DNA from 4 places in the Roseateles sp. FW305-36 genome. Region 1 is predicted to be linked to each of the others. Evidence: predicted binding sites of a transcription regulator. Region 1 holds the regulator's gene; each other region holds the start of a gene.

Region 1 (7,684 bases):
GGCCACGGCCCAGCTGGAGGCCCTGGGCAATTCCAGCGACCCCCAGGCGGAGCCGCTCAAGCCTCTGGTGGCCCTGGCAACGGCGCGCATGGCCGAGCAGAAGCGGCTGCAGGACAGCATCGACAAGCTCAGCCAGCAATTGCGCGACAGCCAGCGTCGCAACGAGCAGCTCAACGAGAAGCTGGAAGCGCTGAAGGCCATCGAGCAGACCCTGCCGGCCAAGCCCGGCGCGAGATGAAGCCCCTCGTCCAAGGAGTACCTTGGCCGGTCCCCAGGGGGGACGGCGATGCTTGCCGGGTTGACCGGCAAGCACATCGCCCAACGCGGGCCGGCTAGGGAGCGGCCCGGCGCTCGGCCCGCTAAGACCGACAGGAGCCTGCATGACCGCTCAAGCCACCATCCTCGTCGTCGACGACGACACCGACCTGTTGCGTCTGATGACCATGCGGCTGACCGCCGCCGGCCATGCGGTGCAGGCCGTCTCCAGCGCCGAGGCCGCGCTGGCCCATCTGGCCGTGCGCCTGCCGGCCCTGGTCATCACCGACGTGCGCCTGCCCGGACTGGACGGCCTGGCCCTGTTCGATGAGATCCGCGCCCATCACCCCTCGCTGCCCGTCATCCTGTTGACCGCCCATGGCAGCATTCCGGATGCCGTGGAGGCGACGACGCGCGGCGCCCACGCCTATCTGACCAAGCCCTACGACGGCAAGGAGCTGCTGGGCAAGATCAACCAGGCCCTGCGCGTCAACGCGCCCCAGCCCCTGCCTTTCGACGGCGACGGTGAATGGCGCAGCGAGATCATCAGCCGCAGCCCGCGCATGGCCGAGGTGCTGGCCGAGGCGCGGCTGGTGGCCGGGACGGACGCCAGCGTGCTGATCGCCGGCGACAGTGGCAGCGGCAAGGAGCTGCTGGCTCGCGCCATCCACCAGGCCAGCCCGCGAGCGGCCAAGCCCTTTGTCGCCGTGAACTGCGCGGCCATTCCCGAGGCCCTGCTGGAGTCCGAACTCTTCGGCCATGTGAAGGGCGCCTTCACCGGCGCCCAGGGGCATCGACAGGGCCTGATTCCGGCGGCCGAAGGCGGCACCGTCTTCCTCGACGAGATCGGGGACATGCCGCTGGCCCTGCAGGTCAAGCTGCTGCGCGTGCTGCAGGAGCGCGTCGTGCGGCCGGTGGGCAGCAACGAGGCCGTGCCCGTGGACGTTCGCGTGCTGTCCGCCACCCATCGCGACCTGGAGCTGGCCATGGCCGAGGGCGGGTTCCGGCCCGACCTCTATTACCGGCTCAACGTCGTGCAGCTGCGCCTGCCGCCGCTGGCGGAAAGGCGCGAGGACATCGCGCTGCTGGCCCAGCACTTCCTGCTGACCCTGGCCGGGCGGCATCGCAAGCCAGTGCGAGGCTTTGCGCCCGACGCCCTCGACGCGCTCGTGACGGCCCCATGGCCGGGCAATGTGCGCCAGCTCTTCAACGTGGTGGAGCAGGTCTGCGTGCTGGCCACCGCGCCGCTGGTGCCGTTGGCCCAGGTGCAGCGCGCCCTGCAGATGCCGCCGACCGCAGTGCTGAACTATCAGCATGCCAAGCAGCGCTTCGAGCGCGACTATCTGAACCAGCTGCTGAAGCTGACCTCGGGCCAGGTGGCCGAGGCCGCCCGCCTGGCCGACCGCAATCGCACCGAGTTCTACCGCCTGCTGCAGAAGCATGGCCTGGACCCGCAGCTGTTTCGCGGCGACGCCGCCCCCTAGCCCAGCCGTCGCAGTCTGGCGACAGGACGTTGTCAGATGGATCAAGCACTTAGGCCGCTGCCGCAGGGGAGGCGTCGCCACCCGGCGACAAAACGTGCGCCTCGCGACCCTCGTCATGCGTGAGTTCTCCGGCAAGTGCTTGATCTGCAAGGGAAACCGCAAGCTGGCACAGGCCTTGCGCTAAGGCGGAGGTGGCGCCGCCCGGTGCCGCTTTCGATTCACGCATCTCAGGAGATTCCGCATGCGACAAACCTCGACCTTCGCCCGACTGCTGACCGCCGCCCTGATGGCGGGTGCCGCGACCGCGAGCTTCGCGGCCGACCAGGCACCGGCGCCCTCCACCGCGCCGGCCGAACAGGTCGCGCAGGCACAGCCGGCCGGTGATGCCGCCATCGCCAGTCAGGCCCAGGCCGCCCTGCAAAAGGACAAGGACCTGCAAGCCCTGCCGTTGACCGTCAGCAGCACGAGTGCTGGCGTGATCGTCCTGAAGGGCGCTGCACCCACCGCCGACCTGGCCCAGAAGGCCGTTCAGCTGGTGCAGGCCGTGCCCGGCGTGAAGGAAGTGCGTAACGAGATCAAGGTCGGCTGACTGCTGTTCGTCCTCTGATCTCGAGGCCCCGCGCGCCCCCGCGGGGCCTTTTTTGCGCCCGCCAACCGGGCACCAGTATTTCGGGCCGAGCGCTGGGCCGTTCCCGAGCCGGCCCGTCTGGCGATGTGCTTGCGGTTCAAGGCCGCAAGCATCGCCGTCCCCTCGGGGGACCGACTGGGGTTGCCTGCGTTCAGCAAGGCAAGACCAGGCGAGGGGCGTCAGGCCTGGCTGTTGTTGACCAGGGCCTGCAGGCCGTCCTGATCGAGGATGCGCAGCTGGCGCTGCCTGACCTCCAGCAGACCGTCTTCGTGAAAGCGCGAGAAGGCACGGCTGACGGTCTCGAGCTTGAGGCCGAGGTAGCTGCCGATCTCTTCGCGCGTCATGCGCAGCACCAGGCTGGAGGCCGAGAACCCGCGGGCCCGCAGGCGCTGCGTCAGGTTGAGCAGGAAGGCCGCCAGCCTCTCCTCGGCGCGCATATTGCCGAGCAGCAGCATGACGCCATGGTCGCGCACGATCTCGCGGCTCATGATCTTGTGGAACTGGTGCTGCAGCACGCTGAATTCGCGCGACAGGTCCTCCAGCTGGGCGTAGGGAATGACGCACACCGACGAGTCCTCCAGCGCGATCGCGTCACAGTGGTGGTGGTCGCTGCTGATGCCGTCCAGGCCGAGCAGTTCGCCGGCCATCTGGAAACCGGTCACCTGGTCGCGGCCGTCCTCGCTGCCGACGCAGGTCTTGAAGAAGCCGGTGCGCACCGCGTACAGCGCTTCGAAGCGCTCCCCGTTGCGGAACAGCGGCTCGCCGCGCGGCACGCTGCGGCGCCGTGCGACGAGGCCGTCCAGGCGCTCCAGGTCCTGGGGCTTGAGGCCGACGGGCAGGCAGAGCTCACGCAGATTGCAGCTGGCGCAGGCGACCTTCAGAGGCTCGATGGCAGTGGGGTCCTTCAGTGGCGTCTGCATGGCTGTCTTTGGGTTGGATCAATTGCCGTCATTCTTGGCGCTGCCCTGCGCTGCACGCTTGACGTGGATCAAGGCCGCGGCCCCGGGGCGACTGCACAGTGGCTGCATGGACGCCGTGACCCACCCAACGCTGGACCCCGAACTGCTCGACGCCAACATCCGGCGCCATGACGTGGCGGGGCCACGCTACACCTCCTACCCGACCGCCGACCGCTTCGTCGAGGCCCACCAGACGCCACAGCACCTGCAGGCCCTGGCCCAGCGCGGCGCAGCCCAGCCGCTGTCGGTGTATGTGCACATCCCTTTTTGCGAGCAGCTCTGCTACTACTGCGCTTGCAACAAGATCATCACCAAGCACCACGAGCGCTCCCAGCCCTATCTGGATTCGCTCGACGTGGAGATGGACCTGGTCGTCGCGGCCCTGGGCGGGCATGCGCCGGTGTCGCAGCTGCACCTGGGCGGCGGCTCGCCGACCTTTCTGTCGGACGCCGAACTCGGCGCGCTGATGGCCTCGCTGCGCCGCCATTTCCGGCTGCTGCCGGGCGCGGAGCTGTCCATCGAGGTCGACCCGCGCACGGTGGACGCCGGGCGCTTGGCGCACCTGCGCCAGCTGGGCTTCAACCGCCTGTCCTTCGGCGTGCAGGACTTCAACGCCGACGTGCAGAAGGCCGTCCATCGCGTGCAGTCTCGCGAGTCGGTGGCGGCGCTGATGAGCGCGGCGCGTGAGCTCGGCTTCGCCTCCATCAGCGTCGACCTGATCTACGGCCTGCCGCTGCAGACGCCGGAGTCCTTCGCCCAGACCATCGCCCAGGTGGCCGAGCTGCGGCCCGACCGCATCGCGATGTATGCCTATGCCCATCTGCCGCAGCGCTTCAAGCCGCAGCGCCGCATCGCCGCAGAGCTGCTGCCGGCGGCCGGCGACAAGCTGACCATGCTGTCGGGCGCCATCAGCTCCCTGCTCGGCGAGGGCTATGCGTACATCGGCATGGACCATTTCGCACTGCCCGACGATCCGCTGGCCGTCGCCAAGCGCCAGGGCCTGTTGCACCGGAATTTCCAGGGCTATTCGACCCAGCCCGACTGCGATCTGATCGGCCTCGGCGTGTCGGCCATCAGCCGCGTCGGCCCCACCTATGCGCAGAACGCCAAGACGCTGATCGAGTACGACGACGCGCTGCGCCAGCACCAGCTGCCCATCCAGCGCGGCCTGGCCCTGACCCGCGATGACCTGCTGCGCCGCGCCGTCATCATGGCCCTGATGTGCCAGGGCCGGCTGGAGTTCGAATCGATCGCGGCGTCCTATCTCGTCGACGTGCCGACCTATTTCGCGCCCGAGCTGGAGCGGTTGCGCCAACTCGCGGACCAGGGCCTGGTCACGCTCGAGCCGGACGCCGTCCAGGTGACGCCGCTGGGCTGGTATTTCGTCCGCGCCGTCGCCATGGTGTTCGACCGCTACTGCCAGACCGACGCCAGCCGCCAGCGCTTCTCCAAGATCCTCTGAAACCGCGATGGACGCCGCGCTGATCGCCTCGGCGACGCTGATGGGCCTGGCCGGCATGCCGCATTGCGCGGCCATGTGCAGCGCGCCCTGCGCCCTGGCTGGCGGGCGGCGCCCGGCACGCCTGCTGGCGGGCCGCCTGCTGGGCTACACCGCTGCCGGCGCGGTCGCGGCTGCGTCGGCCCATGTCCTGGCCAGCGCCACCCAGAGCGTCATGCTGCTTCAGCCCGCCTGGGTCTTGCTGCAGGCGGCCGTGCTGCTGCTTGGGTTGACGCTGCTGGTGCGCGGTCGCATGCCGGTCTGGCTGGGCGCCGTGCGCTGGCGTCCCCAGCCCCGCCATGCCTTCGCCACCGGGCTGGCCTGGGTCGCCTTGCCCTGCGGGCTGCTGCATGCGGCCCTGCTGCTGGCGGGTCTGTCGGGTTCGGTGCTGAGCGGCGCGACGGCGATGGCAGGCTTCGCGCTGGCCAGCACGCCGGGCCTGATCGTTGCGCCGCTGTGGCGCGCGCGCCTGCTCAAACGCGGCACGGGCGGCGAGGTGCTGGCCCTGCGCCTGGCCGGCCTGGCCCTCGTGCTCGGCGCGGCCTGGGCCCTGGGCCACGGGGTCTGGCAACGGGTGATGCTGGCCTGCTAGCCAGCGCGACGGCCGGCCATAAACTCGCCGGGTTTCGTCGTTTCCCCGTCTCTGTCGCGAAAGCTCACTAGCCATGACCCAACACATCCAGGTGCCCGAAGGCGGCCAGAAGATCACCGTCAATGCCGACTTCTCGCTGAACGTGCCCGACCACCCCATCATTCCCTACATCGAGGGTGACGGCACCGGCCTGGACATCACGCCCGTCATGCTGAAGGTGGTGGATGCAGCCGTGGCCAAGAGCTATGGCGGTGCCCGCAAGATCCACTGGATGGAGATCTACGCCGGCGAGAAGAGCACCCGGGTCTACGGCCCGGACGTGTGGCTGCCCGAAGAGACACTGCAGGTGCTGAAGGACTATGTCGTCTCCATCAAGGGCCCGCTGACGACGCCCGTCGGTGGTGGCATCCGCTCGCTCAACGTCGCGCTGCGCCAGGAACTGGATCTCTACGTCTGCCTGCGCCCGGTGCAGTATTTCGACGGCGTGCCCAGCCCCGTGAAGGAGCCCCACAAGGTCGACATGGTCATCTTCCGTGAGAACTCGGAGGACATCTACGCCGGCATCGAGTACGAGGCCGAGAGCGACAAGGCCAAAAAGCTCATCAAGTTCCTGCAGGACGAACTGGGTGTCAAGAAGATCCGCTTCCCGAACACCTCGGGCATCGGCGTCAAGCCGGTCTCGCGCGAGGGCACCGAGCGTCTGGTGCGCAAGGCCATCCAGTACGCCATCGACAACAACAAGCCCAGCGTGACCATCGTGCACAAGGGCAACATCATGAAGTTCACGGAAGGCGGGTTCCGTGACTGGGCCTATGCGCTGGCCCAGAAGGAGTTCGGCGCCCAGCCCATCGACGGCGGCCCGTGGTGCAAGTTCAAGAACCCCAAGACGGGCAAGGACATCACCATCAAGGACAGCATTGCCGACGCCTTCCTGCAGCAGATCATCCTGCGTCCGGCCGAGTACAGCGTCATCGCGACGCTGAACCTGAACGGCGACTACATCTCCGACGCGCTGGCCGCCCAGGTCGGCGGCATCGGCATCGCGCCGGGCGCCAACATGAGCGACTCCATCGCCATGTTCGAGGCCACGCACGGCACGGCGCCGAAGTACGCCGGCAAGGACTATGTGAACCCGGGCTCCGAGATCCTGTCCGCCGAGATGATGCTGCGCCACATGGGCTGGAAGGAAGCCGCCGACCTCATCATCAGCTCGATGGAGAAGGCCATCCTCAGCAAGAAGGTCACCTATGACTTCGCCCGCCTGATGGACGGCGCGACCCAGGTGTCCTGCTCCGGTTTCGGCCAGGTCATGATCGACCACATGGCCTGACGCGCCGCGCTCGGCCCGGTTCCCGTGCTGAACCCCATCGCGGCCCGCGGCGATGGGGTTCTTGCTTTGGGAACCAGCCTTTTGGGCGTCTCGGTATGCTGCGCTGCACCAGCCGAGGAGTAGCCATGGATCTCGACCCGTCAGGCCTTGCCACCCGCCGTGCCGTGCTAGGCGATGCCTACGTTGATGCAGCGCTCGCCAAGGTCACGCCCTTCAGCGAGCCGCTGCAGGAACTGGTCACCCGCCACGCCTGGGGCAACACCTGGCAGCGGCCGGGGCTGGATCTGCGCACCCGTAGCATCGTGACGGTGTCCATGCTGGTGGCCTTGGGCCGGATGCAGGAGCTCAAGACTCATGTGCGCGGCGCGCTGAACAATGGCGTGACGACGGAGGAGTTGCAGGAGATATTCCTGCACGCGAGCGTCTACTGCGGCTTCCCGGCAGCGGTGGATGCCTTCCGTGCGGCGGCCGAAGTCGTCGACGCCGCGTCCGCATGAGCGCGGGCCATGGCGGCTTGATGGTCTAACGCCTAGACTCCGGGCATGCCCGACTACGCCAACACCTACGTTGCCGAAGAACAGCTGCTGATCTACGAGGGGGCAGACTTCGATGAGGTGGTGCTGGCGGATCGCTCAGGCCAGCGCGGTGCCCAGGTATGGTGCTGGACCCGCCGCGAGACCGACCTCGACAAGGCGAGCTGGCTGCGGCTGATCGTGGCCGTCGACGACAAGGATTCGCCCGAGACTGTGGAGCGGGTCAGGAGTGCCTTGAAGCCGCATCCGCTGCCCGATCCCTTCCGCAGGCCCCTGCCGCACTGAACGGCGCCTGAAAAGGAAAACCCCGGCGTAGGGCCGGGGTTTTGGGGCGCCTCGTGGTGCTTCACTCGGCGTCCGGAAAGGGGCATTGCAGGAGGTCAACGCCTAGTATCAGACTGTATA
Region 2 (7,684 bases), on a different contig from region 1:
CCTCGCTGACCTATGTGATGAACGGCCTGCTGGCCGGCATCCTGCTGAACTCCAAGGCCGCAGATTTCGTCGTCACCGGCTGCGGCACCGGCATGGGCTCCATGCTGGCCTGCAACTCCATGCCCGGCGTGTTCTGCGGCCTGGTCATCGACCCGACCGACGCCTTCCTGTTCGGCCAGATCAACGACGGCAACTGCATGTCCATGCCCTATGCCAAGGGCTTCGGCTGGGCCGCCGAGCTGAATCTGCAGGACTGCTACCGCAAGCTGCTCGAGAACGAGCGCGGCGCCGGCTATCCCAAGGAGCGCGCCGCCATCATGGCCAAGAACCGCGGCATCCTGAAGGACCTCAAGGCCGCTTCCTGCAAGGACATGCTGACCACGCTGAAGGCCGTCGACCAGGACCTGCTCAAGGCCGCCGTGTCGGGCGAGAAGTTCCAGGAACTGTTCTTCACGAACTGCCAGGACGACGCCATCGCTTCGCACATCAAGACTGTCCTGAAGTCCTGATCTGCCTCGCGACGGTCTCGCGGGCTGCGAGACTGTCGCGATGCCTGCTGCTCCACCCCACCTCACGCTGCGCACGCTGACGCGCGGCGACGGCCTGCTCGGGCTGCGGCCGCGCGGCCCGCTGGGCCCGCGGGGCGAGCAGGTGACGGTGGCAACGCTGGCCGCGCGTGATGCCGACGCCGAACAGGTATTGCTGAAGCTCGGCCTCATCGCCCTCGACCCGGCGCTGCTGCAATGGCGGGGCTCGCCGCCGGTGCTGGGCGGCGCCTCCCTCTGGACCCTGGTCCAGGAAGAATTCTTCGGCGATTTCCACGCCGACAAGCTGCCCGAGCTGCAGGCCTTGGGCTGGCAGGTCACGACCGAGCCGGGCTTTGCCCATCACAGCCAGTTCGTCAGCGGCTGGCAACTGGGTCTCACCGAAGAAGCGCAAGAAGAAGCCCCCAAACCCAACCGCCGCGTCGAAGGCCTGGGCCTGGAGCGCCGCACCGGCGCCTGGCTAGTCAGCCTCGGCATGGAGGTTGACGGCCAGCGCATCGACCTCGCGCCTTTGATGGCCAACCTGCTGCGCCGCGACAAGCGCTGGCTGGACGCCGTCGCCATTGGTGCTATCGAGGACGACGCCATCATCTCGCTGCGCGCGCCCGGCGGCCGCCGCTATCACGCCGTCGCCGCGCCGCTCAAGGCCATGATGTTGGCCCTGCTCGACCTGCTGAAGCCGGTGGAACTGGAGAAGGGCAAGCCGCTTAAGCTCAATGAATGGGACGCCGACCGCATCCGCTGCATCGAGGACGAGTCGCGCGGCCGCTGGCAGATCCATGGCGACGCGGGCTTGAAGGCGCTGGGCCAGCGTCTGCTGGCCGCCGGCGCGCCGACGTCGATGCCGCAGCCCGAAGGTCTGGGCTTGCAACTGCGCCCCTACCAACTGCACGGCCTGGCCTGGCTGCAATACCTGCGCGAACAGAAGCTCGCCGGCATCCTGGCCGACGACATGGGCCTGGGCAAGACGGCCCAGGCGCTGGCCCACATCTGGACCGAGAAGCAGGCCGGCCGCCTGGATCGAGCCGCACTGGTCATCGTGCCGACCTCGCTGCTCTTCAACTGGCAGCAGGAGGCTGCGCGCATCGCGCCTGGGCTCAAGGTGCAGACCTGGCACGGCCCCGACCGCAGCGCCGTTCAGCTCGCCGATGCCGATGTCGTGCTCAGCACCTACAACCTCGTCTGGCGCGATCTGCGCACCCTGTCGGCCCAGCCCTGGCATCTCCTCATCCTCGACGAAGCCCAGGCCGTCAAGAACGCCCAGGCCCGCGCCGGCCGCGCGCTGCGCCGGCTGAACACCAGGCACCGGCTGGCGCTGACCGGCACGCCGCTGGAGAACCACCTCGGCGAGCTGTGGTCGCTGTTCGATCTGCTGATGCCGGGCTTCCTCGGCGACTCGCGCAACTTCGCCCGTCACTGGCGCAAGCCCATCGAGGTGAATCGCGACGGTCCGCGTGCCCGCCTGCTGGCGGCGCGTGTGCGGCCCTTCATCCTGCGTCGCCTCAAGACCGAGGTCGCAACCGAGCTGCCGCCGCTGACCGAACTGGTCAAGCGCGTCACGCTGGTGGGCCAGCAGAAGCAGCTCTACGAGAGCGTGCGCGTCGCGGCCGACCACATGGTGAGGCGCATCCTGGCCCGCGACGGCTTCACGCCCACGAGCCTCATCAGCGTGCTGGACGCCATGCTCAAGCTGCGCCAGGTCTGTTGCGACCCGCTGCTGCTGAAGGCCGTCGAGACGCCGGCAGGTGTGGAACGCGCCAAGCTCGGATGGCTGCGTGAGCACCTGCCTGACTTCGTCGCCCAGGGCCGGCGCCTGCTGGTGTTCTCACAGTTCACCGAGATGCTGGACCTGATCGCCGCGGAGCTGGACGCCTTGAAGCTGGCGCATCTGCGCCTGACCGGCCAGACGCCCGCGTCGCAGCGCGGAGAAGTCGTGCGTCGCTTCCAGGCACGCGAGGAGCCCATCCTGCTGGCCAGCCTCAAGGCCGGCGGCGTCGGCCTCAACCTGACCGCTGCCGACACCGTCATCCACGTCGACCCCTGGTGGAACCCGGCCGTGCAGGCCCAGGCCAGCGCGCGGGCCCACCGCATCGGCCAGGATCAGCCGGTCTTCGTCTACCAGCTCGTCGCCCAGGGCAGCATCGAGGAGCGCATGCTGGAGCTGCAGGCGCGCAAGAAAGCGCTGGCCGACGGGCTGCTGGGCAGCGACGACGGCGCGATGCTGGCCAAGTTCACGGCGCCGGAGCTGGATCTGCTGCTGGCGCCGCTGCAGGACGAGGGCTGAGCGCCCGCTGCCGCTGATCCCTTGGATGCAAGTGATCAGGCTTTGACTTGACGGAAATCAAAGGGCCTTGGCTGCCCCCTCCTCAGAATCTGCATACCAAATGCATGTTCAAGAGGAGCAGTCATGGCATTGACGAGCTACGGCACCAAGATCGACCTGCGCCCGCTGGCCCCCCGCGAGCGGCATCCTTTGATCTTCAACACCTTTCGCAGCCTGGACGCCGGTGAATCGGTCGAACTGATCAACGACCACGACCCCGGGCCGCTGCTCGACCAGTTCCGCGCCGAATGGCCCGGCCGTTTCGCCTGGGACGACGTGCAGCGCGGTCCCGACGTCTGGCGCGTGCGCATCGTCAAGCTCGCCGCCCACGGCGACGGCCGCTGCTGCGGCTCCTGCGGCGGCGCCTGATCGCAAGCAATTTCCCCCACTACAAGGGCACATCATGAAAAACGCAAGCAGGCTCTGGCGCTGGCTAGGCCTCATCTTCGTCCTGTCGTTCGGAGCCTTGGGCTACCTGGGCTGGCAGATCTATCTCTCGGCACCGCCCATCCCCAAGCAGGTCGTGACGACCGAGGGCGAGGTGCTGTACACGGCCGAGCAGATCCAGCTCGGCCAGCAGGCCTGGTTGTCGGCCGGTGGCCAGCAGCTCGGCACCGTCTGGGGCCATGGTGCCTATGTCGCACCGGACTGGTCGGCCGACTGGCTGCACCGCGAGGCGGTGGCGCTCGGCGCCCTGCGCGCGGCTGAGCAGCAGCAGGGCGGCAAGGCGCTGACCGGCGTCGAGCAGGCCGCTGTCGAGCAGGTGGTGCGCGAGGAACTGCGCCGCAACACCTATGACGACAGCAACGGCACCGTGAAGGTCACGCCGGCGCGCGCCAAGGCCATCCGCGAGGTGGCGGCGCACTACGAGGGCCTGTTCGGCACCGATCCGCGCCTGGACAAGCTGCGCGAGCAGTACGCCATGACCTCGGGCAGCCTGCCTGACGCCGAGAACCGCCAGGCCCTGACCGCGTTCTTCTTCTGGTCGGCCTGGGCCGCCGTGACGGACCGCCCGAACGAACCCGGCCTGTCCTACACCAGCAACTGGCCGCATGAGCCGCTGGTCGGCAACACCATGAGCGCCTCGGCTGCGATGTGGTCGATGGTCAGCGTCGTGCTGCTGCTCGCCGGCATCGCCGCCATGCTGTGGCTGCACAAGGGCGATTCGCACGAGGACGAAGCCGCCGTGCCCAAGGCCGACCCGCTGCAAGGCGCCAAGGCCACGCCGTCGATGAAGGCCACGCGCAAGTACTTCTTCATCGTCATCGCGCTGATGCTGCTGCAGATCGGCATGGGCGCCATCACCGCCCACTACGCGGTGGAAGGCCAGTCCTTCTTCGGCCTGCCGCTGGCGCAGATCCTGCCCTACACCATCAGCCGCACCGTGCACACGCAGATCGGCGTGTTCTGGATCGCTACCGCCTGGCTGGCGACCGGCCTCTACGTCGCGCCGCTGCTGTCGGGGCGTGAACCCAAGCTGCAGAAGCTCGGTGTCGACGCGCTGTTCTGGGCGCTGATCATCGTCGTGCTCGGCTCGACCATCACCGGCTGGCTGGGCACGCTGCAACACCGCGGCGTCGACTTCAGCTTCTGGTTCGGCAACCAGGGCCTCGAGTACACGAGCATGGGCCGCTTCTGGCAGATCCTGCTCTTCGTCGGCCTGCTGTTCTGGGTCTTCCTGCTTGGCCGCGCGCTGTGGCCGGCCCTGAAGAAGCCTTCGGAAACCCGCGGCCTGATCGCCATGGTCTTCCTGTCGGCCACCTGCATCGGCGGCTTCTACGCTACCTCGCTGGCCTGGGACCAGCACACCCACTACTCCATGGTCGAGTATTGGCGCTGGTGGCTGGTGCACCTGTGGGTCGAGGGCTTCTTCGAGGTCTTCGCCACCGCGGTCGTCGCCCTGATCTTCACCAACCTCGGCCTCGTGCGGGCAGCTTCGGCCAACCGTGCCATCGTCGCGGAGACCATCGTCTTCCTGTTCGGCGGCATCCTGGGCACGCTGCACCACCTCTACTGGACCGGCACGCCCACCTCGGTGATCGCCGTCGGCTCGGTGTTCTCGGCCCTGGAAGTCGTGCCGCTGACGCTGATCGGCCTGGAGGCCCTGCAGACCTATCGCCGCTCGAAGAACGTCGCCTGGCTGGGTGCCTACAAGTGGGTCATCATGTCCTTCGTCGCCGTCGGCTTCTGGAACACCGTCGGCGCCGGCCTGCTGGGCTTCGCCATCAACCCGCCCGCCTCGCTGTACTACGTGCAAGGCCTGAACATGACGGCAGCCCACGGCCACGCCGCCCTGTTCGGTGTCTACGGCATGCTGGGCATCGGCCTGATGCTGTTCTGCCTGCGCGGCCTGTATGACCGCGCGCTGCACGCCGACAAGTTCCTGAAGCCCGCCTTCTGGAGCCTGAACATCGGCCTGGCGATGATGGTCTTCATGTCGCTGCTGCCGGCCGGCATCTACCAGGCCTACGAGAGCATCACCAAGGGTCTGTGGTACGCCCGCTCGCCCGAGGTCATCCACTCCAAGCTGATGGAGACCCTGGTGTGGCTGCGCGTGCCAGGCGATATCGTGTTCGCCGCCGGCAGCGTCTTCCTCGCCGTCTATGCCCTCTACCTGCTGCGCCGCCCGGCGAGCCAGCAGCTGCCGACGGGCGCCGCCACCGTGGCGACCCGGCGCTGACCGGCTCGGGGAGGCCTCGGCCTCCCCGTCCAAGGGAATCGGATCATGAAACTCACTGCTTTCACCGACTACAGCCTGCGCGTGCTGATCTACCTGGCCGCCGAGCCCGGTCGGCGCGCCACCGTCGCCGAGATCAGCTCGGCCTTTGCCATCAAGGCCAACCACCTGACCAAGGTCGTCCACCACCTGGGCCGCTGCGGCTGGGTGGAAACCAGCCGCGGCAAGGGCGGTGGCCTGCTGCTGGCGAAACCGGCCGACCACATCAGCGTCGGCAAGGTCGTCCGCGACACCGAAGGCGCGGCCCAGCCCGCCGAATGCTTCTCCGAAGAGCCGAGCGATTGCGCCATTGCCCGCTGCTGCCGGCTCAAGGGCGTGCTGGCCGAGGCCGTGCAGGCCTTCTACGCCGTCCTCGACCGCTACAGCCTGGCCGACATCACGCGCAACCGCGCGGTGCTGGCCGAGGTGCTGCACTTCCACCCGATGGCGGCCGCATGACGGACATCGCCACCTACACCTACGACGGCCCCGAGACCCTGCGCGCGCCCGTGCTGCAGGCGCTGAGCCGCGTCGTCGATCCCGAGGTCGCGATGAGCATCGTCGACGTCGGCCTGGTCTACGGCGTGACGGCCACGCCACGACGCCTGCACGTGGTGATGACCATGACCTCGGCGGCCTGCCCGGTCACCGACGTCATCCTCGACGACACCCTGGCCGAGCTGGACGACATCGCACCGGACGGCATGTCCGTCGACGTCGAGCTGGTCTGGGAGCCGGCCTGGACGACGGACCGCATGAGCGCCCGCGCCAAGGCCTTCATGGACTGGTGAGGGGAGGCCGTCCATGCGTCGCCAGGCCGCACGAATCCACGGGACGGCCACCGTTTCGGGCCTGCGCGCCGGCCTGGCTCTCCTGGTGCTGGTCTCCCTGGCCTGCGGCATCGCCGGCGGCCTGCTGCGTGCCGGCGTGGCCCTGCCTCAGGCCAGCGGCGCCTGGCTCGGCAATGCCGTGGCCGGCCATGCCTTCCTGATGATCTGCAGCTTCATGGGCAGCGTCATCGCCATCGAGCGCGCGGTCGCCGTGCGCCATCCGCTGTGCTTCGCGGGGCCGCTGGCCTCGGGCGCCGCCGGCGTGCTCCAACTCAGCGGCGCGGCGGCAGCGGCGGCCTGGCTGGTCGCGGCGGCTTCGCTCGCCTTCGTCGCCGTCAACGTCGTCATCGTCAGGCGCCAGCGCGCCGACCACACCGTGCTGCTGCTTGTCGGCGCGCTGGCCTGGGCCATCGGCTGCGGCCTGCATGCCGTCGGTGCGGCGGCGCCTGCCGTCGTGCCCTGGTGGTTCGCCTTCCTCGTGCTGACCATTGCCGCCGAACGCCTGGAGATGACACGGCTGATGCGCCGGCGGCCAGGTGCGGCGGCTTCGCTGTACGCCGTCCTTGCGGCCCTGCTGGCCGGCGCGGCCCTGTCCCCGGTGCTCTATGGCCTGGCGCTGGTGGCCCTGGCCGCCTGGCTGGCCAGCTTCGACATCGCGCGCCGCACCGTGCGCGCCCATGGCCTGAGCCGCTACATGGCCCTCTGCCTGCTGCTGGGCTATGCCTGGCTGCTGGTCGCCGGCCTGGCCTGGGTGGCCACGTCGCTGGGCTGGCCGGCGCGCGACGCGGCCCTGCATGGCCTGGCCCTGGGCTTTGTGTTCGGCATGGTGTTCGCCCATGCGCCCGTCATCCTGCCGGCCATCGCCCGCATCAAGGTGCAGTTCGGCTGGGCCTATTACGTGCCGCTGGCCCTGCTGCAACTCTCGCTGGCAGCGCGCCTGGCCGGTGGTTTCGATCAACCCCGCCTGCTCGCCCTTGGGGCGGCGGGCAATGCGCTGGCGATCGCGGCCTTCGCCGCGGTCGTCGCCGGCTCGGCACTGGCCTGGCGGCTGGGCCACCCGGCCGCGCAACCCAAGACTGGACCCTCGCCTTGATGCTCACGATCGAAGAACCTCCGCGCCCCCCGCAAGCGGGTTTCGCGCTTTTCGCGCTGGGCTTCCGCCCCTTCTACCTGCTGGCCAGCGTCTTCGCGGCCCTGTCCATTCCGCTGTGGGCCCTGCAGTTCTCCGGCTGGCTGGGCCACCCCTATCTGGCCGGGCCGCTGTGGCATG
Region 3 (7,684 bases), on a different contig from region 1:
ATGCCGCGGCCGCCGCGCCAGTCCTTGTTGCTCGGGCCGTCCACGGTCTTCTGCGTGGCGGTGGCAGCGTGCACGGTGGTCATCAGGCCGCGCTTGATGCCCCACTTGTCGTTCAGCACCTTGGCCAGCGGGGCCAGGCAGTTGGTCGTGCAGGACGCGTTGGAGATGATGGCTTCGCCGGCGTACTTGGTGTGGTTGACACCGAAGACGAACATCGGCGTCTCGTCCTTGGACGGGGCCGAGAAGATGACCTTCTTGGCGCCTGCGGCCAGGTGCTTCTCGCCGCCGGCCTTGTCCAGGAAGATGCCGGTGGCTTCGATGACCACGTCGGCGCCGGCCTCGGCCCACTTCAGCTCGGACGGATCCTTGACGGCGGTCAGGCGGATGCGCTTGCCGTTGACGATGAGGGTGTTGCCGTCCACCGAAACCTCGCCGTCGAAACGGCCGTGCACCGAGTCGTACTTCAGCATGTAGGCCAGGTAGTCGGGCTCGAGCAGGTCGTTGATCGCGACGACCTCGATGTCCTTGAAATTCGCCACGGCGGCACGGAACACCATGCGCCCGATGCGGCCGAAGCCGTTGATGCCGATCTTGATGGTCATGGAACAGTCTCCAGGAGGATAAAAATTCTGTGCGGGCGCGATTCTCGGCGATTCGCGCGGCCGGGTGGTTTCAGCGCGATTTCAACGCTTGATGTCCAAGCCGCTGAGTCCCGCCGGACCGCCGGCGACCCGTATGAGGGGCGTCGCGTACTTGAACCCACCAGCCTGCCGCACCCGCCCGCTTGCGCTCTATTACGCGTCTCGATTGTCCCGGCAAACAGCGCCCTCCCTGTCCCGCGAGTCAGCGATGCGGCGAGGGAAGGCTGGCTCGCCGCGAAGCCTTCACTGCCGTCATCCGCCCTGGGGCGCCAAGGCCAGCCGGCCACAGGGCACATTGATGACGAGGGTCTGGCCCACGAGTTGCTCAAAAAGGCTGTTCGACGCATTCATCTCCAGCCCCGCCAGCCAGTCCAGAAACCCGGTGCGATTCAGGTCGCGCTTGCCAACTTGTGCAACCCTGTTGTCCAGCGCCGGCTTGCCCATGGTCCAGGCCACCTGGAAAGGGCAAGACATGCTGCCGAAATCGAAGTCGGCACGCATGGTCTGGATGTTTCTGATCCCCCGCAGGAAGGCTGCCAACGGCACCGCTTCCTTGAAGTTGAATTTGGTTGTTGTCTTACCCGCTTCGACGGCCTCGTACCTGAAGCTGCGCTGCAAGCTTGCATGCTTGCCACCGCCCGGCATGCAGGACAACCGATGTTGGCGCATGTAATAGGTCAGCGCATTCAACTGCGCCCTGCCGACGCTCGCGTAGAGCACCTTCACCTCCGGTTCGACCCCCACCGCCGTGAAGTTCGCTTCGAAGATGGCATTGGAGACATCGCCCTTCTTGAAGGTGTCCTGGTGGAAGGGCAGCTTGTCCTCGGGTTGGCGAATGCACTCCTTGGCCGAGGGAACAAGCCCATCCGATGCGTCAACGGCCCGCGGTGCGGTCGCAAGGCCGGGAAGGGGCGAACCAGGCTTGAAGCCGAATTCCTGGACCGCCAGAACGGGGGGCGCGCCTGCTGCCATACAGGGCAGACGATAGTTTCGCGCGTAGGCATCCACGGCGCTCAACATGGCATCAGAACCATCGCTGAACAACATCTCGACTTTCGGCGCCTGATCCGATGCCGTGAACTTCAGACTGAGCCGCACCAGCCCAGAACGCTGGGTCGCTTCGTCTGCCGCCGGATAGCCCGGCACCGGAGTCGAGTTCACCAAGCAGGCCAACACCTTCTGATCAACCTGCTCGATCTCGAGCATCTGCGCCTGCGCGATGCAGGAAAACAGGCCCATCGCAAGGGTCGTGGCGAGATGGCGCATCAGAAACTCCCTGTCGTTGTTTGAATGTGGCCCGGCTTGTACCGCGCCAGGCGCTGACGCGCCTCGAACCGGCGAAAAAAAGGCCGCAGATGCGGCCTGGTGCCTTCTGTCGGATGGCTGGCAGCCATCCAACCGCATCACTTCTTCTTCAGCACCGCCTTGACGGTGGCGGCGACGTTCTCCGGCGTGAAGCCGAAATGCTTGAACAGCACGCCGGCCGGGGCCGATTCGCCGAAGCTGTCGATGCCGACGACGGCGTCCACGCCGTACTTCCACCAGAAGTCGCTGACGCCCATCTCGACGGCGACGCGCGGCAGGCCCTTGGGCAGCACGCTCTTCTTGTAGTCCTTGTCCTGGCGGTCGAAGACATTGGTCGACGGCATGGAGACGACGCGCACCTTGACGCCCTGTTCGGCCAGCAGGGCCTTGGCGGCCATGGCCAGCTGCACTTCGGAGCCGGTGGCGATGATGACGGCCTGGGCCTTGCCCTTGGCAGGCTCGGCCAGCACATAGGCGCCCTTGGCGATCTCGTCGACATTGGTCTTGGGCGAGTAGGCCAGGTTCTGGCGGCTCAGGGCCAGCAGGCTGGGGCGCTGGGCATTGCCCAGGGCCATGGTCCAGGCGACGACGGTCTCGGTCGTGTCGGCCGGGCGCCAGACGTCCAGGCCCGGGATCAGGCGCAGGCTGGCGACATGCTCGATGGACTGGTGGGTCGGGCCGTCCTCGCCCAGACCGATGGAGTCGTGGGTCATCACGTGGATGACGCGGGTCTTCATCAGCGCGGCCATGCGGATGGCGTTGCGGCTGTAATCGCTGAAGGTCAGGAAGGTGCCGCCATAGGGGATGAAGCCGCCATGCAGGGCGATGCCGTTCATGATGGCGGCCATGCCGAACTCGCGCACGCCGTAGTTGATGTGGCGGCCGTTGTTGGGCGTGCCGTCGGCGTCAATGCGCAGGGCCGGCGTGCTGGACGTGTTGGTCAGGTTGGAGCCGGTCAGGTCGGCGCTGCCGCCCAGCATCTCGGGCAGCTTCAGCGTGAAGGCTTCCAGGGCCAGCTGGCTGGCCTTGCGGCTGGCCACGGTCTGGGCTTCGGCATGGGCCTTGACGACGGCGTCGACGGCGATCTGCGCGAAGTCGGCGGGCAGCACGCCGGCCATGCGGCGCTGGAACTCGGCGGCCAGTTCGGGGTGGGCTTCGGCATAGGCGTCGAAGCGCAGGTCCCACTCGCTCTCGACGCGGTCACCGGCCGACTTGTGGTCCCAGGCGTTGTAGACCTCGGGCGGCACGATGAAGGGTTCGTGCGTCCAGCCCAGCGCTTCGCGGGTCAGCTTGATTTCTTCGGCGCCCAGCGGCTCGCCGTGGGCCTTGGCCGTGTTGGCGCGGTTGGGCGAGCCCTTGCCGATGTGGGTCTTGGCGATGATCAGCGTCGGCTTGTCGGCGCTCTTCTTGGCCTTGCCGATGGCGTCGTCGACGGCGTCGACGTCATGGCCGTCCACCGGGCCGACGACGTTCCAGCCATAGGCCTGGAAGCGCCTGGCGGTGTCGTCGCCGAACCAGGGCGCGACCTGGCCGTCGATGGAGATGCCGTTGTCGTCGTAGATGGCGATCAGCTTGTTCAGCTTCCACGAGGCCGCCAGGGCGGCCGCTTCGTGCGAGATGCCTTCCATCAGGCAGCCGTCGCCCAGGAAGACATAGGTGTGGTGGTCGACGACCTCATGGCCTTCGCGGTTGAAGTCGCGCGCCATCAGCTTTTCGGCCAGGGCCAGGCCGACGGCGTTGGTGACGCCCTGGCCCAGCGGGCCCGTCGTGGTCTCGACGCCGACGGTGATGCCCACTTCGGGGTGGCCCGGGGTCTTGCTGTGCAGCTGGCGGAAGGCCTTCAGCTCCTCGATGGGCAGCTCATAGCCCGTCAGATGCAGCAGGGCGTAGATCAGCATGGAACCGTGGCCGTTGGACAGCACGAAGCGGTCGCGGTCGGCCCAGTGCGGGTTGGCCGGGTTGTGCTTGAGGTGACGCGCCCACAGCGCCACGGCGATGTCGGCCATGCCCATGGGGGCGCCCGGGTGGCCGGAGTTGGCCGCCTGCACCGCATCCATCGCGAGGGCGCGGATCGCGTTGGCCATGAGGGTGGGGGAGGCGGTCGATGCTGTCATGGCCGGGGCTTTCTTGGGCGGGAGGGCAAAAACCAGGGATTTTACGGGGGTAGCCGGGCCGGGCCCTCCGGCGGCTTGATCCAGCGCAAGGTCGGCCGTCCGACAACGCGCGACGCTCGCACCATGCCTTCGTCGACCATGCCCCTGGCCGTGCGCGTCATCCGCGCCGAGCACGACGCGCTGGCCGCCATGCTGCGCACCCTGCCCCTGCTGCTCGATGCCCAGCGCCGCGCCGGCGTGCCACCCGACTTCACGGCGCTGCGCGCCATGCTGTTCTACGTCGACGAATTTCCGGAACGCCTGCATCACACCAAGGAAAGCGAGCTGCTGTTCCCCAAGCTGCGCGCGCTGTCCCCGCAGCTGCGCGACGTGCTGGACGACCTCGATGCCGACCATGCCCAGGGTGAGCGCGCCATCCGCGAGCTGCAGCACAGCCTGCTGGCCTGGGAGCAGATGGGCGAGCCCCGACGCGAGAAGTTCGAGCAGCAGCTCAAGGTCTACGCGGCGCGCTATCTGCGCCACATGAAGCGCGAGGAAACCGAGATCCTGCCGCTGGCGGCCCGCATCTTCAGCGCCGACGACTGGGCCGAGCTGGACGAGGCCTTCGGCAGCCACCAGGACCCGCTGGCGCAACGCGCCGGCCAGCCGGTGGATGAGGCCTACGCACCGCTGCGCCAGCGCATCCTGGCGGCGCTGCCGGCGCCGTTGGGGTGGGGGCCGGCGCTGGATCAGGCCGGCGGCTGATCCACCTCAGCCGCGACTCGAGCGCAGCAGCGTCAGCCGCCCGCTCGCCGCCCAGCTTTCCAGCGGCCGGCGGATGTCCTGACGCAGTTCGTCCTCGCTGCCGGCACGGGCGTCCAGCAGGCCGACCCAGGCGTTGCGGCCGGTGTCCTTGGCGTCGTAGAGGGCCGCATCGGCCAGGTCGATGGCGGCATGCCAGTCCAGCGCGCGCGGCAGGCTGGCGCACAGCGGGAAGGCCGAGAACCCGACCGAGCAGGTCATGGCCAGGCTCAGGCCGCCGGTCAGCTCGAAGGGCTGGGCCGAGACGGCCTGGCGGGCCCGTTCGGCCAGCTCGGCGGCGCGACGGCGCGGCGTGCCGCGGGCGACGATGAGGAACTCCTCGCCGCCCCAGCGCACCAGGTAGTCGGTGGCGCGGAAGACCTGCTCCAGCCGGCCGCGCATCTGCATCAGCACGGCATCGCCCGCCATGTGGCCATGGGCATCGTTGATGCGCTTGAAGTGGTCGATGTCGATCAGGAAGAACAGCAGGTCCTGCTCGTTGTCGCCGTCGTTGCGGACCGCCGGCAGGTCGCCCGGCGGCTCGAAGTGGCGCAGCGTCAGCGCCGCGTCCGCCGGCATCTGGCGGTCCAGGAAGCGGCGGTTGCGCAGGCCGGTCAGCGGGTCGGTGAGGCTGGCCTCCTCCAGTTCGAAGGACTTGGCCGTCAGCGCCGCCTTGGCGGCTTCCAGCTCCACGGTGCGCTCCTGCACGCGCGCCTCGAGCACGCGGCGGTGCCGCAGCAGCAGGCGGGTGCGCATGCGCACGATGAGGGCCACCAGCAGCACGGCGCCGACGACGGCCCCGGCCATGGCCCAGCGGGTCTGCCACCAGGCGGCGCGCACCTTGACGCCGATCTTGAGCTCGTTGACGCTCCAGGCACCGTCGCGGTTGCTGCCCTGCACCTGCAGCTGGTAGTAGCCCGGCGCGAGATTGGTGTAGGCCGCCGTGCGGCCCAGCAGGCCGGCGTCGATCCAGGTGGCATCCAGGCCCTGCAGGCGATACCGGTAGCGGTTGCGGCTGGGCTGGCTGTAGTCCAGCGAGGCGAAGGCCAGGCTCAGGCCGCGCTCGCCGGGCGCCAGCACGATGTCGGCGCCGCCGGCGGGCAGCGGCCTTTCCTCGCCGTCCACGCGCAGTTCCGAAACGACCAGCGGCGGCTTGTAGGTCCAGGGCGAGAAGCGGTCGGGGTCGATGACCAGCAGGCCGCGGGCGCCGCCGAACAGCATGCGACCATCGTCCAGCTTGGCGTAGGCGCGGAACCAGCCGGTGCCGAGGTCGGCACCGTCGGCAGCGCCGAGCTCGCGGCGTTCGCCCTTGTTCGGGTCGTACATATTGCGCTGCGACCAGACGCGGCCCTGCTTGTCGAACAGCAGGTTGGCGCCGAAGGCACCGCCGATGTCGGAGGCGCCGACGACCTCGAAGCGCGCCTTCTTGCCGTCACTGTCGATGAGGCGGTGCAGGCCGGTGCCGGTGTCCACCCACAGGCGGCCGGCCAGGTCGACCGCCATGCCGAGCACGGTCTGGCCCGTCAGGCCCGTGGGCTCGACCCATTCGGCGACCGGCTCGTCGGCGCCCGGCTTGGCGACGCGGAACAGGCCGGCCGCGCCGCCCGCCCACAGGCTGCCGTCGGGCAACAGGGCGAAGGCGTTGACCTCGCCGGTGCCGCCCACCAGGCCGGCCGTCGGGATGGCGCGCATCTGCGGGTGCTGGGGCGTCCAGCGCATCAGGCCGTCCAGCGTGGCGATCCACAGCGCGCCGTCGTCGGTCGCCTGGAAGCGGCGCGGCACGGCGTTGCCGCTGCGCAGGGTTTCCTTCCAGCGGCCCTGGGTGTCGAAGCGCAGCAGCTGGGTGTCGATGGCAACCCAGACCGAGCCGTCCTTGCTCTGGCCGAGCGCATTGACGCGGCCCGGCGGCAGGCCGCCGCCGCCCTGGGCCACCAGGCCGAGCGGCATCAGGTCGCGGTCGCGGCGCTCGATGCCGCCGGCCAGCGTGCCCAGCCAGATCTCGCCGTTGTCCAGCTGCAGGATGCTGCGCACGTCCAGGCCGCCGGAGACCGAACCGATGGCCTCGCGCACCATGGACAGGCCGGGCAGCGAGGGCACATGGCGCATCAGGCCACCGCCATAGCTGCCGGCCCAGACGGTGCCGGAGGGGTCGCGCATCAGCGCGCGCACATCGCTGCGCGGCGCGGTGCCGGCGCCGGTGGCGGGCAGGCGTTCGATCAGGGCGCCATCGGTCGCGCGCCGGCGCGACACGCCCGAGGCGTCGCCGAACCAGAGCTCGTCGGCATCGGGCTGGGCCATGGCCATGACGGGCCAGGCGCCGGACGTGGCGCCGGGCTGGGCGCCGGGGCTGAAGGGCAGCGGCTGGCCCTGCGGCGACAGCGCGCGCAGCCGACCCTGGGCCGTGCCGATGATGATGCGGCCGTCCAGCGACTCGCTGATCATGGTGACGAGCTGGTCGCCGACGCCGACATCCAGCGTCTCGATGGGGCCGTCGACCGCCTTGCGGGCCAGGCCGCGCCAGGTGCCTATCCACAGCGTGCCCTGGCGGTCGACGAGCAGGGTCTGCACGCGCGGGTCGGGCAGGCCGTCTTCCTTGCCGCGCTGGTGGGTGAAGCGCTGGGTCTTGACGTCGAAGCGGTCCAGGCCGCCGCTGCCGCCAATCCACAGCGTGCCGTCCTTCTCGAGCGCAAAGGTGCGCACGGTGTTGGCGGCGGGGGCGGTCTCGTCGGCCGACTTGCCGTCGCGGGCCCAGCGGTCCCAGCGGCCGGTGGCCACGTCCAGGCGCACCAGGCCGCTGTTGCCGGCGGCCACCCACATCCAGCCGCGCGGGTCGGGCAGCATGGC
Region 4 (7,684 bases), on a different contig from region 1:
GGCGGCGCAGCATGTCGGCCAGCACGGGATCGGGTTCGAACTGCAGCAGTTCGGCCTGCAGCTCCAGCGGCACATGCCGGTTGCCGAGGTGGTAGGCGGCGCGCAGCAGGTCAAAGGGGCTGCCGTGCTCGGCGCAGTGGCGCACCTGCAAGACCGGCTGGGCCGCTGCGATGACGCGCAACAGCGTGCCGTCCTCGGCCACCAGCACGTCGCCGCCGCGCAGATTCGTGCCCCGCGGCAGCACGACGCCGATCTCGCGGCCGCTGGAGTCGGTGGCAGAGAAGCGGCTCTTGCTGCGGGTGTCCCAGTCGAGCTCGAGCGCGGGCGCGCGCTTGACGAGCACGGCGGCCAGGCCGGCGCCGCCGGCAATGCGTTTGGTGGCGTGGATCATGGGCGCAAGTATCGGTGCTGGCCCGATGGCGACAGCCTGGCAGGGGTTTGGGGGGCATGATGAGGGTTTCGTCGCGCAACTCCGGCCGCCCATGCAACTCGAAACCCTCACCGTCGCCATCCAGGACCACATCGCCACCGTCCGACTGAACCGGCCCGACAAGGCCAATGCGATGAATGCCGTGATGTGGCAGGACATCCGCCGCGCCTTCGACTGGGTGGACGCCCAGGCCGAAGCCCGCGTCGCCGTGCTGGAGGGCGAAGGCAAGCACTTCACCGCCGGCATCGACCTGCAGATGATGATGGGCATCGCCCCGCAGATCCAGGACCCCTGCGACGGCCGCACCCGCGAGAGCCTGCGCCGCGTCATCCTGGACATGCAGGACACCCTGACCAGCCTGGAGCGCTGCCGCAAGCCGGTGCTCGCGGCCATCCATGGCGCCTGCGTGGGCGGCGGCATCGACCTGGTCTGCTGCGCCGACATGCGCTACTGCAGCAGCGACGCCTATTTCTCCATCAAGGAGATCGACATCGGCATGGTGGCCGACGTCGGCACCCTGCAGCGCCTGCCCAAGATCGTCGGCTCGCAAGGGCTGGTGCGCGAACTGGCCTACACCGGCCGCCGCATGGAGGCGGCCGAGGCGCGCGAGATGGGCCTGGTCAACCGCGTCTTCGACAGCCGCGAGGCGCTGCAGGCCGGCGTGCGCGAGATCGCCGCGGCCATCGCCGCCAAATCGCCGCTGTCCATCCGCGGCACCAAGGAGATGCTGAACTACGCCCGCGACCACTCGGTGGCCGACGGCCTGAACTACATCGCCACCTGGAATGCCGGCATGCTGATGAGCGAAGACCTGACCCGGGCCATGATGGCCGGCAAGGGCGCGGCGCCGAGCTTCCGCGATTGAGCGCCATGGCCCGAGGCTCCTGCTTTTGCGGCACCGTGACCGTCACGGCGCCATCGCCACTGCGCCGCCCGTCCAACTGCCATTGCGGCGAGTGCCGTCGCCTCAGCGGCGCGGCGTTCACCACCTGGATCACCGCGCCGCGCGAGCAGGTCGTCGTGGGCAATCCGGAAGGCCTGTCCTCCTTCCGTCCCACAGTCAATCTGCAGCGCTCCTTCTGCAAGACCTGCGGGTCGCACGTCATGACGGCCGACGCCCGCCTGCCTGGCGTCTACGGATTCCCGGCCGGGCTGTTCGAAGGCCAGGCCATCGAGCCGCCCGACAAGGATTATTTCGTCGACGACAAGGCCGGCTGGTACCACCTGCCGACCTGAGCCGGACGCCACAAGGCACAGGGTTTGCCGCAAGCCGACCGACAGCCCCCCCGCGCGCAGGAGATCCCGATGACCGCCCCGACGCCCTATTCCAGCAACGAACCCACCCGCGCCGCCATCGACGCGCTGCCCGGCAGCACCGTGCTCGAGTTCGGCGCCAACTGGTGCGGCATCTGCCAGGCCGCGCAGCGGACCATAGGCGACGCGCTGTCGGCCCATGCAGCGGGATCGCCGCTGCGCCATCTGAAGGTCGAGGACGGCCGGGGACGGCCGCTGGGACGCTCCTTCGGCATCAAGCTGTGGCCCACCCTGGTCGTGCTGCAGGACGGCCGCGAGGTCGCGCGCGTGGTGAGGCCGGGCGGCACCGGTGAGATTGCCGACGCCCTGGCGAAGCTGGGCGCCGCACCGACCGGCTGAGATCAACTCGACCCGAGGGCATCCCCGGGTGCTGCCGCGGGGGCGGCTTCCTAAGATCCTGCGCCTTGCCAACGCAACCGTCGAGCAGACCCATGCGCAGGATTCAAACCGTCGTGCTGGCCGGATTCGTCTCCGGCGCGGTGGACATCGTGGCCGCCTTCGCCAGCTATGCCTCCCAGGGCGCCACGGTCGAGGGCATCCTGAAATACATCGCCAGCGGCGTGCTCGGCACGGCGGCCTTGCAGGGCGGCGCGGCCGTGGCGGCCCTGGGCCTGCTCTTGCATTTCGCGCTGACCATCGGCATGGCCGCGGCCTTCCTGCTGGCGGCGCTCAGGCTGCCCGCCCTCATGCTGCGCCCCTGGCTGTGGGGAACGGTCTACGGCGTGCTGACCTGGGTCGCCATGGTCTATATCGTCGTGCCGCTGTCCGGCGTTGTCGGCTGGAAGCTGCCGGAAGGATGGAGCATCGTCAGCGGCCTGCTGTCGCACATCTTCTACGTCGGCGTGCCCATCGCCCACATCACGCAACACGGCTTGCGCGGCAGGCCGGACCAGGGCTAGCGCCCGCGCCGGCTCAACACGAGGGCGATGCCGCCGAGGATGGCCGCGGACGCGAAGGCCAGGCGCGGCGTGAGGGTCTCGGCCATCAGCAGCGCGCCGCCGAGGGCCGCAATGGGCGGCACCGACAGCTGCACCGTCGCCGCGCGCATCGCCGACAGGCCCCTCAGCGCCGCGTACCAGACGACATAGCCGAGGCCCGAGGTCAACGCCCCCGACACGATGGCCAGCGCCACGCCGGCCGCGCTGGCGTGCGCACCGCTGAGCGTCAACAGGCTCAGGCCCAGCGCGAAAGGTGTCGCGCGCAGGAAGTTGCGCGCGGTCGCCCGCAGTGGATCGGGCACGCCGCGCCCGCGCAGCGAGTAGGCGCCCCAGGCCACGCCGGCAGCCGCCATCAGCAACGCGCCGCCCAGCGGTGGCGCGCTCAAGCCCGGCGACACCAGATAGACCAGCCCGCCCACGGCCAGCATCAGGCCGGCCCAGGCCATCGGTGGGAAGGACTCACCGGCGCGCAGGCCCGCGCCGATCATCGTCACCTGGACCGCGCCGAACAGGATCAGCGCGCCGGTGCCGGCGCTCAGCGTCAGATAGGCGAACGAGAAGCAGCCGACATAGGCGAACAGCATGGCCGCGGCCAGCCAGTCGGGCCGGCCCGCGGTGCCATCGCTGGGCTGCAGGCGCACGATGAGACCCAGCGTGAGCGCGCCCGAGATCAGCCTGATGCTGCCGAAGCTGGCCGGATCGATGATGGGCTGCTGCAGGGCCAGCCGGCACAGCAGGGAATTGGCGGCGAAAGCCAGCATCGCCAGCGCGGTGAGCAGCAGGGTGCGCGCGCTGCCCTGCATCGCTACACCTGCCGGGCCACCAGCAGCGCCGCCCAGGCCAGCAGCGCCATACCCAGCGGCGCGCTCAGGCGCCGGCCCCAGGGCAGGTTCTTCTCGATGGCCATGACGGCGGCCAGCGCCAGCATCCAGCCCAGGCTGCCGGCGCCGACGGCGAACATCAGCAGCATCAGCGCCCAGCAGCAGCCGACGCAGAACAGCCCGTGGTGAGCCCCGAGCAGAAAGGCCTGCCAAGCCTGCGCCCGGCCCCTCCAATGCTCCATGACGAAGCTCAGCGGCGTGCGGCATTTCTCCAGGCAGCGGTGCTTGAGCGAGCTGAACTGGAAGGCGCCGGCGCCGGCAATGATGGCGGCGCCGATCATCCAGCCATTCAGGAACAGCAGCGGAACGCCGGCCACCCAGGCCAGCAGCACCGCGTGCACGGCGTGGGCCAGCAGCCCGAAGCCGCCCCAGACGGCCAGATAGCCCAGGCCGAGCAGGGTCAGCAGGCGGCCGCGGTCGGGCCGCTGCGACGCCAGCCGGTCGAAGGCCGTGAACAGCGGCAGCGTGGTCGGCAGCATCATGGCCAGCGTCATCAGGATCCAGGCCGCGCCGTAGAGCACGGCGGGCACGACGACGCTGCCCGCCGGGATCGCGCGGCACAGGGCGGCGACCGGCCCCGAGGCCGTCCAGTCGCCATGGTCCATGTAGCGGCCATAGGGCGAGCTCGCCCAGGCCCACAGCGCCAGCCAGGCCAGCGCGACGAGAGCGACGAGCACCGGCAGGAACACGCGGCGGTGGCGCGCGGCGTCGACCATGGGCCGGCCCGACGGCGTGGCTCAGGCATCGAAGACGAAGGTGCTCTGCAGCGCGTTGTGGCCCTTGATATCCACGTCGATGCCGATCTTGGCGTTCTTGGAGCGGTAGGTCGGCGCCTTGCCGACGAACACCGGCGCGCCCGGCACGGTGGAGAACGCCGTGTCCGACAGCGTCGTCTGGCCGCCGGTGGCGCCGAGATAGGGCTCGAGCTCGGCGTAGTAGTCCTTGCCGATGGCCAGCGTGCCCTTGCCGCCGGTCACGTCGAACTGGATGGGCGCGCGCTCCACCGACACCACGGTGCCGATCAGCTTGGCAAGGTCGGCAACCGGCCCGCCGGCCTGGCCGGTGTAGACCTTGAGCAGGGCATCCTCCTGCGCCTTGGAGGCCTTGTCGTCGACAAAGATCGCTGCCGTCCAGTTGCCCTGCAGGATGTTGCCCGGCACATGGGCCACCGCCGCAATCGTGTTGCCGCCGACGTCGACGCCGTCGACCGTGCCCTTGTCGATGCGCCAGGCGATGATGGTGTCGCAGGTTCCGTTGTCGGGGTCCTCGCCGATCCAGCAGGGGCAGAGGACTCGGCAATTGCAGACCTCGAGCAGCCGACCTTCCAGGTGATAGCTCATGGGGACCTCCAATACCGGACGCAGGGCCGCGTTTGCGGAGTGCAGCGCGACCTGCCACGGGTGAGCGGCGATGCTACGCCGCGGCTTCCGCGAGCGTCCATCCATAGCCCGACTGCCGGCCCGGGCGCGTAGTCAATATGGATGAGCCAAGCGCTTAGCATCGCCTCATGCTGAGCACGCCCCAGACCCTCGCCTTCCTCGCCACCGCCCTGGTGCTGACCGCCACGCCCGGCCCCGACAACCTGATGGTGCTGAGCATGGGCATGTCCCGCGGCCGGCGGGCGGGCATGACCTTCGGGCTGGGCTGTGCGCTGGGCTGCCTGAGCCACACCCTGCTGGCCGTCATCGGCGTCAGCGCCCTGGTGGCCGCATCGCCCGTCGCCTTCACGGTGCTGAAAGTGGCCGGCGGCGTCTATCTGGTGTGGATGGGCGTGCAGGCCTGGCGGCATGCCGGCGCGGTGCGGGTGGGGGTCGACGACGGCGACGGCACGCCGCTGCGCCAACTCTTCGTGAAGGGCCTGGTCGCCAACGCCATCAACCCCAAGGTGGTGCTGTTCTTCCTGTCCTTCCTGCCGCAATTCGTCGTCGCCTCGCAGGGCGATGTGGAGTGGCAGCTCGGCCTGCTGGGCCTGGTGTTCACGGTGCAGGCCGTCGTGCTGTTCGGCCTGCTCGGCTATTTCTCGGGCGCCGTGGGCGCCTGGCTGAACCGCCGGCCGAGCGTGGGTCAGTGGCTGGACCGACTGGCGGGCACCGTGTTCATCGGCCTGGGCGTGCGCATGATCGTCGCGCGCTGACGCTCGGCGCGGCAGGTTCTTTGGAGAGCCCTCCCGCATCCGTCGCCGCCTTGACGCGGATCAGTGCCGGCCCGCCACGGGCTGCCTAGAGTCGACGCACATTCTGCTTTGCGCGGCCCGCGCCGCGTGTCACCCATGCTCGACCCCAAGAATGCCGACGTCTGGCTCGTCGGCGGCGGCATCGCCTCGATGGCCGCGGCCAGCTTTCTCATCCGCGACGCCGGCATGCCCGGCCAGCGCATCCACATCCTCGAAGAACTCGGCATCGCCGGCGGCTGCCTGGATGGCAGTGCCTCGCCCACCCAGCCCGGCTACGTGACCCGTGGCGGGCGCATGCTGTGCGACGAGGTCTATCAATGCCTGTGGAACCTGCTGGACGGCATCCCGTCACTGGAGCAGCCGGGCATGAGCGTGCGGCAGGAGATCGACGCCTTCAACGCCAGCGTCCGCACCGAGGCGCACGCCCGCCTCATCGGCCAGGGGCCGCGCATCATCGACGCACGCCACTACGGGCTCGACGGCCGCGACCGCGCCGAGCTGACGCGGCTGCTGGCCATGCCCGAAGCCCTGCTGGGCGCGCGACGCATCGACGAGATGTTCTCGCCGCATTTCTTCCAGAGCAACTTCTGGCAGATGTGGCGCACCACCTTCGCCTTCCAGGACTGGCACAGCGCCATCGAACTGCGGCGCTACTTCCTGCGCTTCCTGCAGGAGTTCCCGCGCATGCATACCCTGGCCGGGGTGCGCCGCACGCCCTACAACCAGTACGACTCCATCGCCGTGCCGCTGCAGCGCTGGCTGCTGGCCCAGGGCGTGGACGTGCGCTTCGGCCACCGCGTGACCGACATCGACTTCGACCAGCGCGACCCCGCCCAGCGCCGCGCCACGCGCCTGCACGTGCAGACGGCCCAGGCCAGCCACACCCTCGACCTGGCGCCTGGCGACGCCTGCTTCGTGACGCTCGGCTCCATCACCGCCGACGCCACCTACGGCAGCAACAGCGAGGCGCCCCCTCTCATCCGCGATCGCCGCGACGGCGCCTGGTCGCTGTGGGAGACCTTGGCCCAGAAGGCCGACGACTTCGGTCGCCCGCACACCTTCTTCAATGTCGACGACAACAAGTGGGAGTCCTTCACCCTGACGATGCACGGCCGCACGCTGCTGGACCGCATCGCCGACTTCAGCGGCAACTCGCCCGGCACGGGCGCGCTGATGACGCTGGTGGACTCCAACTGGCTGATGTCCCTCGTCGTGCCGCACCAGCCCCACTTTCCCGGCATGCCGCCGGACACCTTCACGGCCTGGGGCTACGGCCTCTTCATCGACGCGCCGGGCAACTTCGTGGCCAAGCCCATGGCCGAGTGCAGCGGTCGCGAGATCCTGGACGAGTTGCTGCACCACCTGGGCTTTGGCGACATCCGTGCCGCCGCCCTGGCCGGCACCGACGTGACGCCCGTGATGCTGCCCTACGGCTCCGCGATGTTCGCGCCCCGCAAGCCGGCCGACCGGCCGCGCGTGCTGCCCAGCGGCGCCGCCAACTTCGCCTTCCTGGGCCAGCACGTCGAGCTGCCGGACGACACCGTCTACACGGTGGAGTACTCGGTGCACTGCGCGATGCACGCGGTGTACGGGCTGTTCGGCGTGGACAAGCCCGTGCCACCGATCTACCAGGGCCTGCACGACCCCGAGGTGGGGCTGCAGGCCCTGGCGGCCGCCTTCAGCTGAGCTCAGCGGGCCTTCAGCAGCGCCTCCATCTCGTCCATGATGCTGTCCATGCGCTTGATGACGGCCTGGTAGGGCGCCGGGGTCGCCATGTCCAGGCCGGCCTTCTTCAGCGCCTGGTAGGGCGGCACCGAGCCGCCGCTGGCCAGCAGCTTCAGGTAGTTGTCGCGCGCGCCGGGCTTGCCATCCAGGATGTCCTCGGCGAAGTGCAGGGCCGCGGTGATGGAAGTGGCGTACTGGTAGACATAGAAGGGCCGGTAGAAGT

The links. The regulator FNR, encoded in region 1, switches genes on or off when oxygen is low (the NO sensors DNR and NnrR bind a similar motif). The targets are predictions, from matches to a motif close to TTGATNNNNATCAA.
Region 2: a site for FNR is predicted at 2,877-2,890, ahead of AC3WOE_RS28120 (DUF2249 domain-containing protein). Genes of this name have one in related genera too.
Region 3: a site for FNR is predicted at 4,136-4,149, ahead of AC3WOE_RS13735 (hemerythrin domain-containing protein). Genes of this name have one in related genera too.
Region 4: a site for FNR is predicted at 5,748-5,761, ahead of AC3WOE_RS07900 (oleate hydratase). Genes of this name have one in related genera too.

What each region holds. Positions count from the first base shown of each region.
Region 1 is NZ_JBYSZK010000001.1:231,498-239,181, forward strand. It holds gene AC3WOE_RS01100 (hypothetical protein) at 1-238, shown strand, start outside; gene AC3WOE_RS01105 (sigma 54-interacting transcriptional regulator) at 381-1,739, shown strand; gene AC3WOE_RS01110 (BON domain-containing protein) at 1,981-2,328, shown strand; gene fnr (fumarate/nitrate reduction transcriptional regulator Fnr) at 2,547-3,287, opposite strand; gene hemN (oxygen-independent coproporphyrinogen III oxidase) at 3,394-4,788, shown strand; gene AC3WOE_RS01125 (urease accessory protein UreH domain-containing protein) at 4,796-5,416, shown strand; gene icd (NADP-dependent isocitrate dehydrogenase) at 5,490-6,746, shown strand; gene AC3WOE_RS01135 (carboxymuconolactone decarboxylase family protein) at 6,872-7,243, shown strand; gene AC3WOE_RS01140 (hypothetical protein) at 7,289-7,564, shown strand.
Region 2 is NZ_JBYSZK010000021.1:91,048-98,731, reverse strand. It holds gene AC3WOE_RS28130 (RpiB/LacA/LacB family sugar-phosphate isomerase) at 1-509, shown strand, start outside; gene AC3WOE_RS28125 (DEAD/DEAH box helicase) at 550-2,829, shown strand; gene AC3WOE_RS28120 (DUF2249 domain-containing protein) at 2,953-3,237, shown strand; gene AC3WOE_RS28115 (nitric-oxide reductase large subunit) at 3,272-5,548, shown strand; gene AC3WOE_RS28110 (Rrf2 family transcriptional regulator) at 5,594-6,043, shown strand; gene AC3WOE_RS28105 (metal-sulfur cluster assembly factor) at 6,040-6,375, shown strand; gene AC3WOE_RS28100 (DUF8744 domain-containing protein) at 6,389-7,507, shown strand; gene AC3WOE_RS28095 (NnrS family protein) at 7,507-7,684, shown strand, end outside.
Region 3 is NZ_JBYSZK010000006.1:264,097-271,780, forward strand. It holds gene gap (type I glyceraldehyde-3-phosphate dehydrogenase) at 1-602, opposite strand, end outside; gene AC3WOE_RS13725 (hypothetical protein) at 894-1,907, opposite strand; gene tkt (transketolase) at 2,045-4,060, opposite strand; gene AC3WOE_RS13735 (hemerythrin domain-containing protein) at 4,184-4,804, shown strand; gene AC3WOE_RS13740 (diguanylate cyclase) at 4,811-7,684, opposite strand, start outside.
Region 4 is NZ_JBYSZK010000003.1:241,783-249,466, forward strand. It holds gene ureE (urease accessory protein UreE) at 1-391, opposite strand, end outside; gene AC3WOE_RS07860 (crotonase/enoyl-CoA hydratase family protein) at 483-1,295, shown strand; gene AC3WOE_RS07865 (GFA family protein) at 1,301-1,666, shown strand; gene AC3WOE_RS07870 (thioredoxin family protein) at 1,736-2,083, shown strand; gene AC3WOE_RS07875 (hypothetical protein) at 2,176-2,643, shown strand; gene AC3WOE_RS07880 (DMT family transporter) at 2,640-3,485, opposite strand; gene AC3WOE_RS07885 (DUF2182 domain-containing protein) at 3,488-4,279, opposite strand; gene AC3WOE_RS07890 (DUF1326 domain-containing protein) at 4,301-4,903, opposite strand; gene AC3WOE_RS07895 (LysE family translocator) at 5,071-5,697, shown strand; gene AC3WOE_RS07900 (oleate hydratase) at 5,833-7,422, shown strand; gene AC3WOE_RS07905 (M3 family oligoendopeptidase) at 7,425-7,684, opposite strand, start outside.